Regions from separate parts of the Paenibacillus sp. YAF4_2 genome, predicted to be linked through region 2. Evidence: riboswitches for the same ligand, from Rfam matches in the RefSeq annotation. Region 2 holds a riboswitch; the other holds the start of a gene.
What was found. Region 2 has a riboswitch for cyclic di-GMP ahead of AB4Y93_RS20640 (methyl-accepting chemotaxis protein). Riboswitches for the same ligand answer to the same signal wherever they lie in the genome.
Positions count from the first base shown of each region.

Region 1: it holds a riboswitch for cyclic di-GMP, as region 2 does, so the genes downstream of both, AB4Y93_RS14095 (glycosyl hydrolase family 28-related protein) here and AB4Y93_RS20640 (methyl-accepting chemotaxis protein) in region 2, are expected to answer to the same signal.

Region 1 is NZ_JBFRCT010000005.1:218,343-225,987, reverse strand. Features, by position in the region: gene AB4Y93_RS14100 (polysaccharide deacetylase family protein) at 1-383, opposite strand, end outside; gene AB4Y93_RS14095 (glycosyl hydrolase family 28-related protein) at 727-2,100, opposite strand; cyclic di-GMP riboswitch class I at 2,190-2,274, opposite strand; cyclic di-GMP riboswitch class I at 2,371-2,457, opposite strand; gene AB4Y93_RS14090 (NAD-dependent epimerase/dehydratase family protein) at 2,725-4,131, shown strand; gene AB4Y93_RS14085 (GNAT family N-acetyltransferase) at 4,203-4,976, opposite strand; gene AB4Y93_RS14080 (DinB family protein) at 5,423-5,929, opposite strand; gene AB4Y93_RS14075 (DinB family protein) at 6,007-6,522, opposite strand; gene AB4Y93_RS14070 (helix-turn-helix domain-containing protein) at 6,674-6,895, opposite strand; gene AB4Y93_RS14065 (DUF2975 domain-containing protein) at 6,906-7,388, opposite strand; gene AB4Y93_RS14060 (AraC family transcriptional regulator) at 7,517-7,645, opposite strand, start outside.
Region 2 is NZ_JBFRCT010000009.1:92,140-99,784, reverse strand. Features, by position in the region: gene AB4Y93_RS20670 (hypothetical protein) at 1-53, opposite strand, end outside; gene AB4Y93_RS20665 (ABC transporter ATP-binding protein) at 50-748, opposite strand; gene AB4Y93_RS20660 (GntR family transcriptional regulator) at 753-1,148, opposite strand; gene AB4Y93_RS20655 (ABC transporter permease) at 1,194-1,952, opposite strand; gene AB4Y93_RS20650 (ABC transporter ATP-binding protein) at 1,945-2,898, opposite strand; gene AB4Y93_RS20645 (DUF6886 family protein) at 3,035-3,550, shown strand; gene AB4Y93_RS20640 (methyl-accepting chemotaxis protein) at 3,642-5,420, opposite strand; cyclic di-GMP riboswitch class I at 5,509-5,595, opposite strand; gene AB4Y93_RS20635 (YrzA family protein) at 5,763-5,975, shown strand; tRNA gene AB4Y93_RS20630 (tRNA-Thr) at 6,055-6,130, shown strand; gene AB4Y93_RS20625 (aspartate aminotransferase family protein) at 6,235-7,593, opposite strand; gene AB4Y93_RS20620 (CoA-acylating methylmalonate-semialdehyde dehydrogenase) at 7,626-7,645, opposite strand, start outside.

The DNA.
Region 1 (7,645 bases), on a different contig from region 2:
GTATGCGTTGATACCGTTTGATGACTCGTTTCCCTAATTAATCGAATCAGTGACAGCGCATAATGGTACGGATCATCTTCTTCTTTTAATCCCAGCTCAGCACTCTCAATATGAGCATAAGGCGACAAATTCGTTTCCTCATAAGAAGGCTTTAATGCCGGCAATCCTTGCAGCAACTCCTCCCGCGATTCAAAAAATAACAGCCCCACAGTTGCCCAAGTCGCATGAATGCCGCCAGCTTCAAACCATTCCAGCATTTGCGGAATGAGATTCCGCTCTTTCGCCATGCCACTCTTATAACGTTCTATTCCATAAATATCTCTTACTCCCCAATAGAGTTCAAAATCAAGGGAGACGACAAAAATACCCTTACCCACCATCATGAAGGCATCCGCCCTTTATGTATATAAAATAGTTCAAAAGGAATAGAAAACCGCATCCTATAGCCGATTTTCATCTCAGAAAACGATAGATTAAGCCTATCCTGATGTATTATAATCCCCCAATCTCTCGATGTAAATAAATAGAAATTGATTTTTCTAATTCCAGTTGTCGATTCTTTTCTGGCATTCTGTAAATCTAAGAGATATTAGCCTTATATTAACACAACTTTCATTTAAAATATCTCTGCGTATGAAGCCAAATGTCGGCTATTGTCATCAAACTAAAAAAGCCCTCGAATCCTGCGCGCTGCGCTAGACTCGGGGGCTTTTTTCTATTTCTTTATTAAAGGGTAACGACGTTTACGTTCGTAGGTGCCAATTGGATAAGGAAGTTTGTCGCTTGAATCGTATTAGCCGTGCACGTGATATTTTTTTGGATATATTGCTCAAGGTAAGTCGTCAGGTCGATGCCGCCGCCATTTACCATTTCAATCTTGTTATTCGAAATTGTACCGTCCTCGGCATTTTGCCAAGTCCAGATTCCTCTTTCCCCATTCTCGATCGTGTTGCCTATAATTGTGAAGTTCGAAATATTGCCGAGGCGGATTGCCGTTTTGCCGCTTACTACACTTTTTGAGCCCATAATAATCGTGTTACCCGAAATAGTAATGTTACTCACTGTTTTCGAAGCGCCGACTTCAATTGCTCCGTAAAAGCTGCCTTTACCGCTAATCGTGTTGTTCGTAATCGTGTTGTTGCTGCCATATATGCTGATTGCCGAGAACATATCCGGAGCAAGCTGGCCTTTGTCAGCACCTTTGTAGTAGTTATTCGACAGATATGAGTTAACGATCGTGTTTCCTTTTACCGTAATGCCTTGTGCATAAATTTTGATTGCGCGCTTAGCCGTGTTTTCGAATTTGTTGTTTGCAATAACGCTATTTGTATCCGTGCCATTATTGTTATCTATGTTCGGATCTTCATAGTAGATGCCGTCACCGTCATCAGCAGGTCCGATATCATGGATATACGAGTTTGTGATCGTTACATTGCTCGCTGCCGTTTCCGATTTGCCCCAAGTTGTTGTTACATAGATACCTCTTGCAACCAGGCTGCCGCTTACCATATTGACTGCAACGATGTTTTTAACTTCCGTGTTGTCGATTGTTATCGATTTCGTGTTGCCGTATACGAGAATGCCTGACAAAACTCCCGAGTAAAAATCGCTGCTTTTATTTGTACTGTGCGAAGCGTTAGCTACAACCATGTTCTTAATGGTTACACGTTCGCTGCCGCCTTCGATAACGAGGACGCGGTTAACGAGTTTGTTGCCGTCCAGCGTAAGGCCGCTTATTTCGATATCTTTTCCTGCAACGTGCATCAGTTCATACCCGAATGTCGCGTTTGCTTTAATGATCGATCTTGCGCCGTCGCCTGTCACTTTCATTCCACCGCTTACTTGAAGAGCATTCGTAGGATTAACGATATAAGTGCCAGCTGGGAAGTATACCGTCGTTTTAGATGTTGCGCCTTGCGACAATGCTTTCGTCACCGCTGTCGTATCGTCTGTTTTGCCATCGCCTTTTGCTCCGAAAGATTTTACATTAAGAACCTCAGCTGCATATGCTTTCTGGACGGGCATGAATTGAAGAAACAAAAAGCCAACAACCATTGCCATTACCATCAGCACCACTTTCTTAGCCCATTGCTTCATCATATCGCATGCCCCCGATTCGTTATTTTTGATAAAAAAAATAGGAAAATCCCAATGTTTCAGGATTTTCCTATAGCTATTCCTGAAAACATTTCGGAAACTGGCTGGCATATGGTTTCCCATTTAGCCCCTGTAGCTTTGCGTCCCAAGCTTTCGCTTGGTTTGCCGTTATCGTTGTTTTCGATATATTTAATTGGTATAAAATGGTAAATTAACAACAAAAAAAGAGCCAAATGAAATGTCATTGGCTCTTGTAATAAGAACCTGAAAAGTTTTGGAAACTGGCTGGCACATGGATGAAATCCACAAGCCCCTGTAGCTTTGCGTCCCGCATTTTCACACGGTTTGCCTTTTCGACATCAGGTGTATGAAATTAGTAATATTTAACTAAATATTAGCATGCCTCTAGTAATATAGCAACAGTTTTCAATAGATTTTAAGCCCATTTTTTTGAAACTGTTTACAATGAATTCCTAAACCAGTATGATGAGTTTGAAAGCCAGCATCCAAACTGTAAGTCCTCTGAGAAGGTTTTTTTGTAGTTCAATAGGACCATATGAAACCCTTATAAGGGTTTCTTAATAAAGGACTATTTATTCTTGTTTACTACTATATGAGGTGGAACATTTGAAAATATTAATAACCGGCGGCTATGGCTTTATTGGCTCCTTCGTAGCGGAGAAATTTTTCAAGGAAGGCCATGAAGTAATCATTATCGACAACATGTCATCCGGGAATGTTACAAACTGTCCGTTCAGGCACACTTCTTATATTGCAGATGTCGAAAGCACCGTCTGCGAATCAATTTTCCAGAACCATGAAATCGATGTGGTCATCCACTTGGCTGCCCAAATTAACGTCGTTACCTCCATGGAAAACCCTTATGCCGATACGAAATCGAACATACTGGGCCTCACCAACATCCTTCAGCTCTCAGTCAAACACAAAGTCAAGAAGTTCATCTTTGCATCTTCAGCTGCTGTCTACGGCTTAAACGACCAGATTCCGTTATCTGAGGAAATCCCTTGCCAGCCGGTGTCCCCGTACGGCATTAACAAACTGCTTGGTGAATACTATTGCACCAAATGGAATGAGCTTTATGAGCTGAACACGCTTTGCTTCCGATTTGCCAACGTTTATGGACCGCGTCAAGGCTCTGTAGGAGAGGGCGGCGTCGTTTCAATTTTCATGGAACGGTTGCGTGATGGCAAAGAACTTGTCGTCTACGGCGACGGCGGACAGACGCGTGATTTCGTCTATGTCGAGGATGTTGCTGACGTTATTTATATGGGAAGCTTGTCCCAGCAGACTGGAATTATGAATCTATCTACTAATACGGAAAATTCAGTTAATCAGCTGATCGAGATTTTAACGTCAATGCAACCCGCTGCCACAGTCGTAACAAAGGAGACGCGCTACGGAGATATTTACCGCTCTAGGCTGGACAACTCCTTGTTGAAGCAGTCGCTAAGTTGGGTGCCAAAATTTTCGCTTGAGGAAGGCTTGCAGCGTACTTTCGCGTGGTTCTCGCAGTCTTTGCATGTTCAGGCTAAGGTTACAGAGGCCAGCCAAGCCGAGCAGACTAAACCCGGATCTGCACTGGATGCCATCGATATCGACCATGAGCTGATCAACTCTTCCCTATCGCGCAATATCCGCAGCTTATATCTTAGCCAAACGGAGCGTTATATTGAGGATAAACCGGTACTCAAACCCGAAGTATTTACAGCTGTGGTGCGCTCCAGACAGCAAGCCAAGCGTAAATTTAACGCTAATTTTGCACTGCTCGCATTGTCGGACGGGATTATCGACGATAAATCGCTGCTAGATACGATAAACGGTCTGCTGCGAGAATCTGACTATATCGGCCTGACGAAGAACAACCAGGTACTCATCCTGCTGTCGAACTCCTCATTAGAGGATGCCCATATTGTAGTGAAACGCCTCAAACCTTATTTCGATGGGGCTAAAGTCATAGATAAAGAAGATTCATTTTATATTGATGAGCACACAGTTGAGCATATTTATTTATAATACAAAAGGCGGCGCACCGGGACAGCTTCATGTCCTAATGGTGCGCCGCTCTTATTTAGAGCCAGCATTTATTAACGCTTTAGCAATTGGGACGATGTCAACCAATCACGTCCTGCTCTTACAATTTCCTTATAACCAGGTAGCCTGACCCCGTAGAAGGTGCGAAGCTCGCCACCCCAATCCGCCTTAGAAGCGGCAACGGAAGAAAGATTCGCTCCGTAGAAATCAAATTCTTCAATGCCTATGGATGATAAATCGGTAAATTCGCAGTTTTGCAGCTGCTGAACGACGCCATTACGCAGATGCTCGCTCTTGGTTGCCGAAATCCATCCCAGAGCTCGCCCCTCATGATTCACGATCGTAACGCTGGAACTCACCGGCTCACCCTCTTTTGAATAAGAAACGTAGCAACGAAAGCTTTCGTCTCCGAGCAAACCGCGCACAAGCTCAAGATCGTCCACCGACAGCTGATGGCTGAACCCTTTACGCTTCTCGGTTCCCGCCAGACACTGGTAAACGGCGGACATGTCCTCTGTCTTTGTCGAATAATAGCCTTGTGCGTCCGCTTTCTTTATTTTGTTGCGAATCGCCGGGCTTGCGCTTTCAATTGAATAAGGCAGCTTAACATAATACGTATATTTAATATCGGCCTTGAAACCCCGCCAAAGAAATGGCCGGATATCGGTTATTTCGGGCGGTAGTACAAAGCTGTTCGAGCTGCCGTTAGCAATAAGCTCATCAATAAGCAAATTCGCCGTTTCATGCCATTGCTTCGTAATTCGCTGTGCCTTGCTGCTCGGCGTCGGCTGGAATAAGGTAGGATGATAGGGATTAAGCGGGGGCAAAAATAGTTTTCCGCTTTTATCTAGAAAAAACAAGCTCTCGCAATATGCGTCAGAGTTCGACGCTTGGAATTTTAGCAGCTGTGTCTCACAATTCCATTTCTGACGGTTAAACTGTTCCCATCCGCTCAGAAATCGTTCTTTTTCGATAAATAACAGACTAAACTCCTTTCCGAAAGCAGTTCTGCTATCTGTATTCTACTTCCAATGACATTAAATCCCATGGTACCCTTGGAGTCCTAGATCGTCAAGACTATATGACAATATTTCACAAAAAAAGGATGCCGCCGCGACCCGGGTCGAGGATGCTGCCTTCTATAGTCTCACGCAGCACAAAGAGAAAATGTACCGGATAGCCTACTCATATTTGAAAACGAAACCAATGCTCTTGAGGCCATTTAAAAAATCCCGCTTCAACCAAACGGCCAAAGCGGGATATCCATTTTACTCTAAATAACCGGAGCCGGCATTCCGAACTCTGCCCACTGTTCTTTCGTTGGGCCGAAAAGTTCCGGGGTACGAAGACCGGCCTGACGCATCAGGACTGTCATTTGACCACGATGATGAATCTCATGCTTGACGAGGATATCAAGCGTCAAACCGTTTGGCCATTGTTCACCGTACATCTCGCTCAAGTGGTGCAGATTCTCATCCTTCCAACTGGACTGTACAGCATCAAGGAGTCCTTGCGAAGTCCGCTTATAGGCTGCCACAATGTCTACTGCAGATGCTGGTACCGGCTCATCTTCCCTTGGTCCTTCGAAAGACAATCCCGTGCGCGTTGGCATTTCGTGTACCGTCTGTACAAGATGCCAGGCAAGACGTCCAAGCGTACGATTCTCGCTTGTAATCTGTTGGCTCAGAGACTCGTCTGTGAGCATCTCCAGCGTTCGTTCAGTTGCTGCCGTTTCATGCTGCCAAGCTGCTACAAAATCCTCAATATGCTTAAACATCATTAACAACTCCCTTTATGTAGAGTAATGGAACATAAAACCCATTATAGCATGGTTTGTTTGAAAAATTTGTAAGTTATCTATTCCTCATGGTACATAAAAAGCCCATATTCCGTCATCACAGAGGAGTGTCCCATTTGGTGAAGCATAGCCGATATATTGCCTCGGTGGTACGTACCATGATTCACAACTTGTATAACGAATTCTGAATATCTGGTGTTCAATATTCCAGCGTAAGGATTATCCAGAACTACCTCTTTCTCAAGATCCTCATGCTGGCTAATATAGGCTCTGAATCTAATGGACAATTCATCGTACATAGCCTCCAGTTCTTCAAGACTTTTAGCTTCTGCATCTGCCTCGATTGGAACCGATGCTTCCATAGCCTCCCTCATACTTTTACCCATTAAGATATCCAGCCAACCACAATCAACCTTGTATATATGCACCATAACCTTCGCCACCGATGGAAACACGCTTTGAATTTCCTGTTTGTATAGGTGACGCGGAAGCTCCTTTAAGCGATTAAAGATTCGTTTATTCCCCCATACGTGAAAGTCGTAAAATCTCAGGCAATGCGTATTCAAATCCATCATTTCAATTACCTCCGGTTTCTGTAGTTAACTTATACATTCATCTTACGATGGTCACCCTGACAACTGTATGTCAGGGAAGAAAGTTTAACACAAAAAAAAGCCACCAATTATGCCGGCAGCCTTTGTCGTTGTTCCTATAGTATTACCAGCATTACCCTTGTGAGTCTTCCTCACTTCTGTATTCCAAAATATCGCCAGGCTGACAATCCAAAGCCTTGCAAATCGCTTCTAAAGTAGATAGTCGAATCGCTTTGGCCTTTGCATTTTTTAGAATGGAGAGATTAGCCATCGTGATTCCGACCCTGTCCGAAAGCTCTGTAACACTCATTTTCCTTTTAGCCAGCATGACATCAATATTAATTATTATGGCCAAGTTAATCACCTCAGATCGTTAAGTCGTTTTCTGATTTTATATCAATAGCCTCTTTCAAGAGCTTCTGGAGAACGGCAGCAAACACGGCGATCACCATGGAGGCAAAAATTATGACCAATCCAATGACTATGACACCTGGGGCATCGTCTCTCTCAGCAAAAAGATAGAAGAGCGGCAAGCCTAGCACATATATGCCACTGATTATTATTGCACAGTATTTTATATTCTTTAAGACTTGCACAGATAATTCAGAGAAAGCTTGATCCTTATCAATATAGCCGAGCAGTTTAAACGCTTGGTACAAAGCAATATAAAAAGGTATCGCCGCGGCATACAAATCGATAAACACAAAGTATTTGAGATAAGTATCATCTGGGTATAATTCGGCTGTATAATTGGCAATCTCCGGTACCGCAAATATACACAAAGCCAGAATGGGGATTCCAATGAGAATAACAGCGACCTTTAAAAAGAGTGTTGTCCCTCGTTTCACAACATGCACCTCACTTCATTATTTTCAAATTGAACTTACCACAAAATTTATCGTATTACAATATATTTAGATTGTTTTGAAATATGCGCATACAAAAAAGCTGCCGATCCCTCGGCAGCCTTATAGTACTATTCTTCCACCTGCGCAGATAAATGCAGCTCGCGGTATTTAGCAGGGGTAATCCCTTCCTTCTTCCGGAAGGTAGCGACAAAATGACTGACGTCGTTAAAGCCGGCGAGCAAGGACACTTCCTTAAG
Region 2 (7,645 bases):
TAACTAGAGTTTCTTTTCCAATCATATTTTACGAGCTTCAGCAAATCTATCATTCAGCAAACACCTCTTTAAACAGCTCATCCACACTCTTACCCCTGGTAAAGCGTATTGTCTCCACTTCCTCTTGAAGCACTACATTCCCGTTCTTAATAAAGATAACCTCATCAAAGATCCGTTCAATATCCCGTACCAAATGGGTTGAAATAACAAGACAGCTGTCCTCGTTATAGTATTTGACGATTGCGTCTAGAATTTTCTCCCGGGCGACAGGGTCAACACCGCCAATTGGCTCATCCAGCAAATAAAGCTTGGCATTACGGGATAAAGCAAGTGTTAGCTGCATCCGGTCATTCATCCCTTTAGACAGCGTACTGATCTTATCCGACGGCTTCAGATTCATGAACTGCAGCATTTCATTTGCCTTCGCCTCGTCAAAGTCCGAGTAGAAGTCCTGATAGAAGCCGATCGCGTCTTTCACGCGCATCCAGGATTCCGTCAGCGGCTTATCCGGCATAAAAGATGTCCATGCTTTTGTCCGCTGACCACTTGGTTCACCGCATACAAGCAGTTGGCCGGAGGATGGCTGCATCAGACCGGCCGCTATTTTCATCAGAGTACTTTTGCCGCTGCCATTGCTGCCAAGCAAACCTATAATTTTACCAGGCTGAACTTGAAAAGATACATCCCTGAGGGCATGCTTAGATCCGTAAGATTTCGTCACACCTGATAATTCCAAGATCGATTCCACGTTTCTATTCACTCCTGTCAGGATGTTTGTCTGTTCCGCCGTCCTTCACGGCATCTGTTACGATTGCGATGATATCGTTCTTGTTAAAGCCAAGCTCCTTCATGCCCTGTACAAACCGTTCGAGCAGCTCGCCCGCCATCTCTTTCTTAATCAACATAATCGTCGACTCCTCGCTGGTCACAAATCGGCCAAGTCCTCGTCTTGTTTCTACAATCCCTTCCCGCTCCAGCTCCTGGAACGTACGTTGAATCGTATTCGGATTAATCTGTAGCTCAAGGGCAAGGTCCCGTACGGATTCAATTTTATCGCCTGGGCTTAATTTGCCGGTAATGATCTGCTTCTTCACATAATTCATAATTTGGATATAAATCGGCATATTGTTGTCAAATACGATTGTCACGGATGTTGATTCTCCTTTCCTTCGTCGGCCCGGGAAACGCCTCGCTTATGCGATATCGCGCTTCTTAAATACAGCAAAGCTGACGGATAGGAACAGCGCCATATATACAAGCAGTATAACAATGGAAAAAGCCATCGTCATCCCTTCAATCGGCGGTCCGTCTCCGTTATAGACCGACAGATCTGTATTACTGAACAATAAATACTTCGTAATGGTATAGCGGGAGAGCAGCATAACAAGCAGGCTTCCTACCATCATGGAGAAAATCCCGACACCAATTGACGCACCATTCGATTTCGTCAAAATTCCGATCATAAAGGTCATGGTGACGAACACAATCGAATAAACTGCAAGACTCGCGATATTGGTTAAGAAATCCGACCATGTAGACTCACCAGCTCCACCGCCGTAAACGATATAGCCGGCAACAACGGAAAGCACAGCTGCAGTAAGGACCAAAGTAAGCGTATATACAACCGATATGATATATTTGGATGCTAAAATTTTATGGCGGCTTTGCGCTCGGATTAGGAGAAATTTAATCGTGCCGTAACGATGCTCTTGCGTAACGCTGCCCGCCGCTGCAAGGACTGCAAGAACCGGTACAAGCTGCCCCGCAGCCTGCAGCATGATCGTCCCTGTAGCGAAATCCACTGTTGAGTTAAGGCCATCTGGCGATAATTCATAGAAGGCGTAAGCTAATATCCCAAATACAACAGCCAGGATCGCATACGCGACGAAAAATGATCTTTTCTTAGACAGCTTCAGCCATTCATTTACCAACAATCCTGTAAAATTACGCAATGCGGTTCCCTCCCGTCAGCTTCATAAATTCTTCTTCGAGTGTTTCACGAACTTCTTCAATTCGGTAAATCTCCACGCCTGCCGTTGACAGTTTGCCAACAAGGCCCGGGATTTGATCCTGTCTGAGCTGCAGGGTAATCCGATTCGTTAATGCATCAGCTCGCGTAATCGTTATATCCTCCATCAGATTGATTAACTCCTGTGCACGCTCTGCATTTCCTACTTGAAGCGAAATAGACAGAAGCTTTTGTGTAGGAATCTCAGATTCACCAAGTGAACGAATCGTAACCAGCTTGCCTTCCTGAATGACAACAATCCGGCTGCACATCAGTTCAATTTCGCTCAGCAAATGACTGGAGACCAATATCGCTATGCCCTCTGCTTCGGCGATTTGTTTCAAATACTCACGCATCTCTCTAATCCCGGCTGGATCCAGACCGTTTGTTGGCTCATCCAAAATCAGCAGCTTAGGCTCATGCAGCAGTGCTTGTGCGATACCAAGCCGTTGACGCATGCCAAGGGAATAAGCCTTCACACGTTTACCCAGCGCATCCTGCATCCCAACAAGTCTTGTCACTTCCGCGATCCGGGCTTCTGTCACACCTGCGGTCATCCGTTTATACTGCATCAAATTATCGTAACCGGTCATATACGGATAAAACTCCGGGTTCTCTATAATCCCCCCGACATGACTGATAGCCTGCTCGAAGTTTGTACGCACGCTTTGTCCGCAAATACGTACATCCCCGCTTGTCATTCCAATCAAGCCTACAATCATTCGCATTGTAGTTGTCTTACCTGCACCGTTTGGACCAAGCAAGCCTACCACTTCGCCCTTCGCAATATCGAAGGACAAACCATCAACAATCGCTTTGCCGCCTATCTTTTTCGTTAAGCCGTCCAACTGAAGCACAATCGATGGATTAGATATTTTAGCTGTTTTCATCCCGCAGCTCCTTTTGTATTAGTGTTATAGTTGAATAGTACACTAGGTCATTAGTATTGTAAAGAGGCTTTTTTGAAAAAATTATCCATTTCCTCTAAAATAGAAAAGCATCTCCATTCGAATCGGAGGTTTTACGATGAGATTGTTTCATTTTAGCGAGGAAAGCTCGATTAAACGTTTTGTTCCCAGGGTAAAAGCGAACCGCACCAATATGCCTCCTGTCGTATGGGCTATTGATGAGGAGCATGAATTCACTTTCTTTTTCCCAAGGAAATGCCCCAGAATTGTATATAAAAGATCAGATGGCTTAACGGAAGCAGATAACCATTTGTTCTTTGGTCTCACTTCCTGCAAGATCATCATTACGGTAGAGACGGGATGGTATGACCGAATTAAGCAAGCAACCTTATACCGTTATGAGCTGCCTGCCGATTCTTTTCAATTATTTGATGAAACTGCCGGCTATTACATCTCCACGGAGACGATTACTCCACTAGCGGTGGAGCCGCTTACTAATCCGCTGGACCTATTGATGGCAATAGGCGTCGAGGTTCGATTCACCTCTAATCTACATCCACTGCGAGAAGCTATTTTGCAATCATCCCTTACCGATTTTGGCATACACCAATTTGATCAAGCAAGCACTCAATAAAACGTCAAAAAGGCTGTTCTCCCATTAGATTAACTGGGAAAACAGCCTTTTGATTGAGCTTTGAAAAGAAATGAAAAGAAATTGAAAAATATTACACTTTAAAGATTGCTGCCTTCTCTTTCAGCTCACGAGAAGATTGCTGCAGGTTCTGCGCCATCCCTTGCAGGTTGTCAGAGATATCATTCTGCTCAATAGACAAGTGACCCATTTGCTCCATCTTCCCATTCACCTCGGAGGAGGTATGCAGCAGCTTGTCCACTGCGGTTACGATGTGAGTGATGCCTGTTGTGATCTCATTAATGGCAGTCGAGATTTCACTTACCTGCTCAGATAACGTATGGCTTTGCTTCTCTAGTCCTTTGAACACATCACTTGCCGAGATGGAAGCCTGCTTTGTAGAGAAGATCACTTCTGCAAAAGCTCCCATACTCTTGCTGCTTGATGCCACGTCCTCTTGAATGAGCAGCATTTCCTTCGAAATATTTTTCGAGATCAAATCGGTTTGACCCGACAGCTTGCGAATCTCTTCAGCAACTACTGCAAAGCCTCTGCCATGTTCCCCGGCGCGTGCTGACTCAATCGACGCATTCAGTGATAACAGATTGGTCTGCGTATTCACATCTTGGATATTATTGAGAAATTTCGAGACATTGCTATAACGTTCTGTAATTCGGTTGAAGGCTTCTGTCACCTGGTTAAATTGCTCTACCGTCTGATTAACCATCTGAACGACACCTTCCATATCAACCGAGCCTGTATGGGAATCATCTTTCATTTGCTGCATGTCTTTATTGATGTAGTCGCTCGAAGCCGCAATTTCCTGCGAGCTTGCCGAGATTTGCTCGGTAACTGCCGAGATTGAGGTAGCATCATCATATTGGGAGAGCAATACGGCTGTACCCAGATCGATTTGCCCTTTCACTTGCTCGGACGCCGTACGGTTGCGGCCAATCATCTCACCCATCTGGTTCGACATTTGAAGAACGGTCTGGCTGACACTAAGGGTTGCTTTTACCGTAGCTTTCAAATTATCACCCATGGCTGCAAGCGAGCGATCTATATCGCCAAATTCATCTTTTCGGTCCAGCGATTTATCATAAGTAAAATCATTATGCTGATAGGCGTTAATACGACCCATGATCCCTTGAAGACCGGCTTTAATACTTTTTACTAGTCCAAAAGTAAACAGGAATGGAATTACTGCTAGGAGCAGCACGTTAATTAAAATGATGATATTGGCTGTATTAACACTGTCGGACAGTTTCTTATCCGTATGCGCCGCATCAACTGTAATGCGCGCATTCACATTCTGATTCGCAAATTCCAGCTCGTTTAAGTAGATATTTACGAGTCTAAGCACAAGTGCTGATTTCATTTCGGCAGTCAAATTTTCGAACTCCGTTACATTAGAGCTCTTCAAATCGTTATACGCGATCTCATAGATGTTACCTTGTCCAACATAATTCTGCTGTTCTTCTTCTGCCGGAAACATTTTGTCCAGCTTCTCGAACGTTTTCTTCAAATGCTCCAGTTGACCAGGCATGTCCGCCAGACGTTCTTTTGGATCCACCACCGCAGCTGCAGTGCTGTCATTGTTGTTCTCAATCGAGTTAATCATCAAGAGCAGCGTCTGAAGCAGCGTATTGGATATCCCCTCATACTCGCGCTGCGCACTAGTTAACGTATTTGTTTCTTTTACAGCATGTGATACCGATAGGTTCTGCGTGTAAATAAATACACCAGCCACTACGTTAAAGAAAGTAATAATACTGGCTAACAGGAGCAATCTGACTCCTATCTTACGTCTGCCACCCAAAACCCGTTTGCTTGATCCCAGCCATTGTAATGCACTTTTAACCCGTTCCTTCATCCTCGTCTCTCCTCGCTGTCACTGAATAAACAAATAAGCTATCCGGCCAAAGACGGGCGGATAGCTGGTTAAGGCACTATGTCCTGCATCCGGCGGTCTGGCAACCATCGCTATATCCAGCATTAGGCCCATAACTTTGCGTCCTTGCCTTTCGACAAGTTTGCCTTTTTCAGTGTAATTACGACTATTTTCGACACAGGCACTAGTTTAGGATAAATCTACCTTTTTGTAAACAAAAAATGGTTCTATTGCCATCCCTCTATTACTATCGGCTCAACTCTTTGAAACCATTAGTAATAACGGTATAATAGATTCACCTTACATTGACAGGAGACGTGCAGAATGGAATTTCGGTTAGATCTGATTGAAGATAAGGTTGAGTTTTTTGAAGCAGGCGATTTGCGTACGCTGGAGCTAAGGATTGACCAGCAAATTGAGAATAATAAAGCACTGCTGCTGCAAGTTCATCAAGTCCAGCATCATGCTGTTTTTAATCCGAATACAGGGAAAATGCAGTACAGTGCAGTCGTTCATTTCAAGGCAAAAAAACGTTAAAAACTTTTTTCAAAAAAGGGGTTGCATAATCGGTACAAGCTGTGGCATAATACGTTTTGTGCCCGATACAAAACAATATGCCGGTGTAGCTCAGTTGGTAGAGCAACTGACTTGTAATCAGTAGGTCGTGGGTTCGACTCCTATCGCCGGCACCATCTTTTTTTTCCAGGACGTAGCTCAGCTTGGTAGAGCACCTGGTGTCCCGACCATAGAGCTAACATTCAGGAAGCTTGATAGCGATCAGGCTTTTTTTGTTTTCCTAAACTTTAAGATTCCCAAAGACTTCCTTTAACGTTTCGATAATAAAGGTGACATCCTCATCGGTAGATGACAACGGCGGACTGATCGTAAGCACATTATTGTAGCCTGCGACGGTATCGCCGTTTTTGCCGATTATTAACCCCTTTGCCTTACACTCTCCAATGATTCGAACGACGCCGGCAAGCGGATATGGCTCCTTCGTTTGCTTATCACTTACGAGCTCAATCCCCATTAAGAATCCAAAGCTTCGGATATCCCCAACAATCGGATGCTCCAGCAGCACCGAAAGTTCCTCCGATAACCGTTCACCCAACGCTGCAGACCGTTCGACCAGCTGCTCCCGTTCCAAAATCTCCAGATTCGCTAGAGCTAGTGCACAGGATGCCGGTGATCCGCCGAAAGTATTCAAATGGCGGAAATGACTGTACATCTCTTTCCCTTTGAATGCTTCATAAATGTCTTTACGCACCGCTGTGGCCGACAAAGGAAGATAGCCGCTGGTTAAGCCTTTCGCCATCGTTACAATATCCGGCTTAATACCGTAATTCATATGACCGAACTTCCGGCCGGAACGTCCAAATCCGCAGATCACCTCATCTATGATGAGGAGCACACCATACTTTGTGCAGATTTCTCGCACTTTCTCTAGATAAATCGGTTCCGGAACGATTACTCCACCACCTGTGATCGCTGGTTCCATAATGACTGCCGCTATGGTCTCCTGACCTTCCCAATTAATGGTCTGTTCGATATCGAGCGCACATTGCAGATTAAACTGTTCAATCGTCATTCCCTCGGGGCGGCGGTAGCTGTCAGGTGGACGAACATGGAGGAAGCCTCCGGCAAGTGGTTCATACATATACTTGCGCTGAGCTTGCCCGGTTGCGGCAAGGGCCCCCATCGAATTGCCATGATACGCCCGGTAGCGGGAGATGAATTTGTAACGGCTTGGAGCACCGGATTGCTCAAAATATTGCCTTGCGATCTTAAACGCCACTTCATTTGCATCGGAGCCGCTGTTGGAGTAGAAGATGATATAATCATCCTCCAGCCATTCATTAAGCTTCTCAGCGAGTCGGATTGCAGGAACATGGCTTTGTGTCAGCGGATAATAGGACAAAGTTTTAAGCTGCTCGTAGGCTGCGCGAGCGAGCTCTTCTCTGCCGTAGCCAACATTCACGCACCATAGTCCCGACATCCCGTCCAAATAGCGGTTTCCCCCGTTATCGGTAATCCATGAGCCTTTCCCTTCCGTAACAACCATGGGAGGTGCCTGTTCATTATAAGGTGACATAGCGTGCCATACATACTGGCGATCCTTGGCGATCAGATCTGCCTCTTCTTGATTAATCGACATGACTCCACTCTCCTTCCTTCAGCCATTTATCATTAATAACGGGCGGTAACCA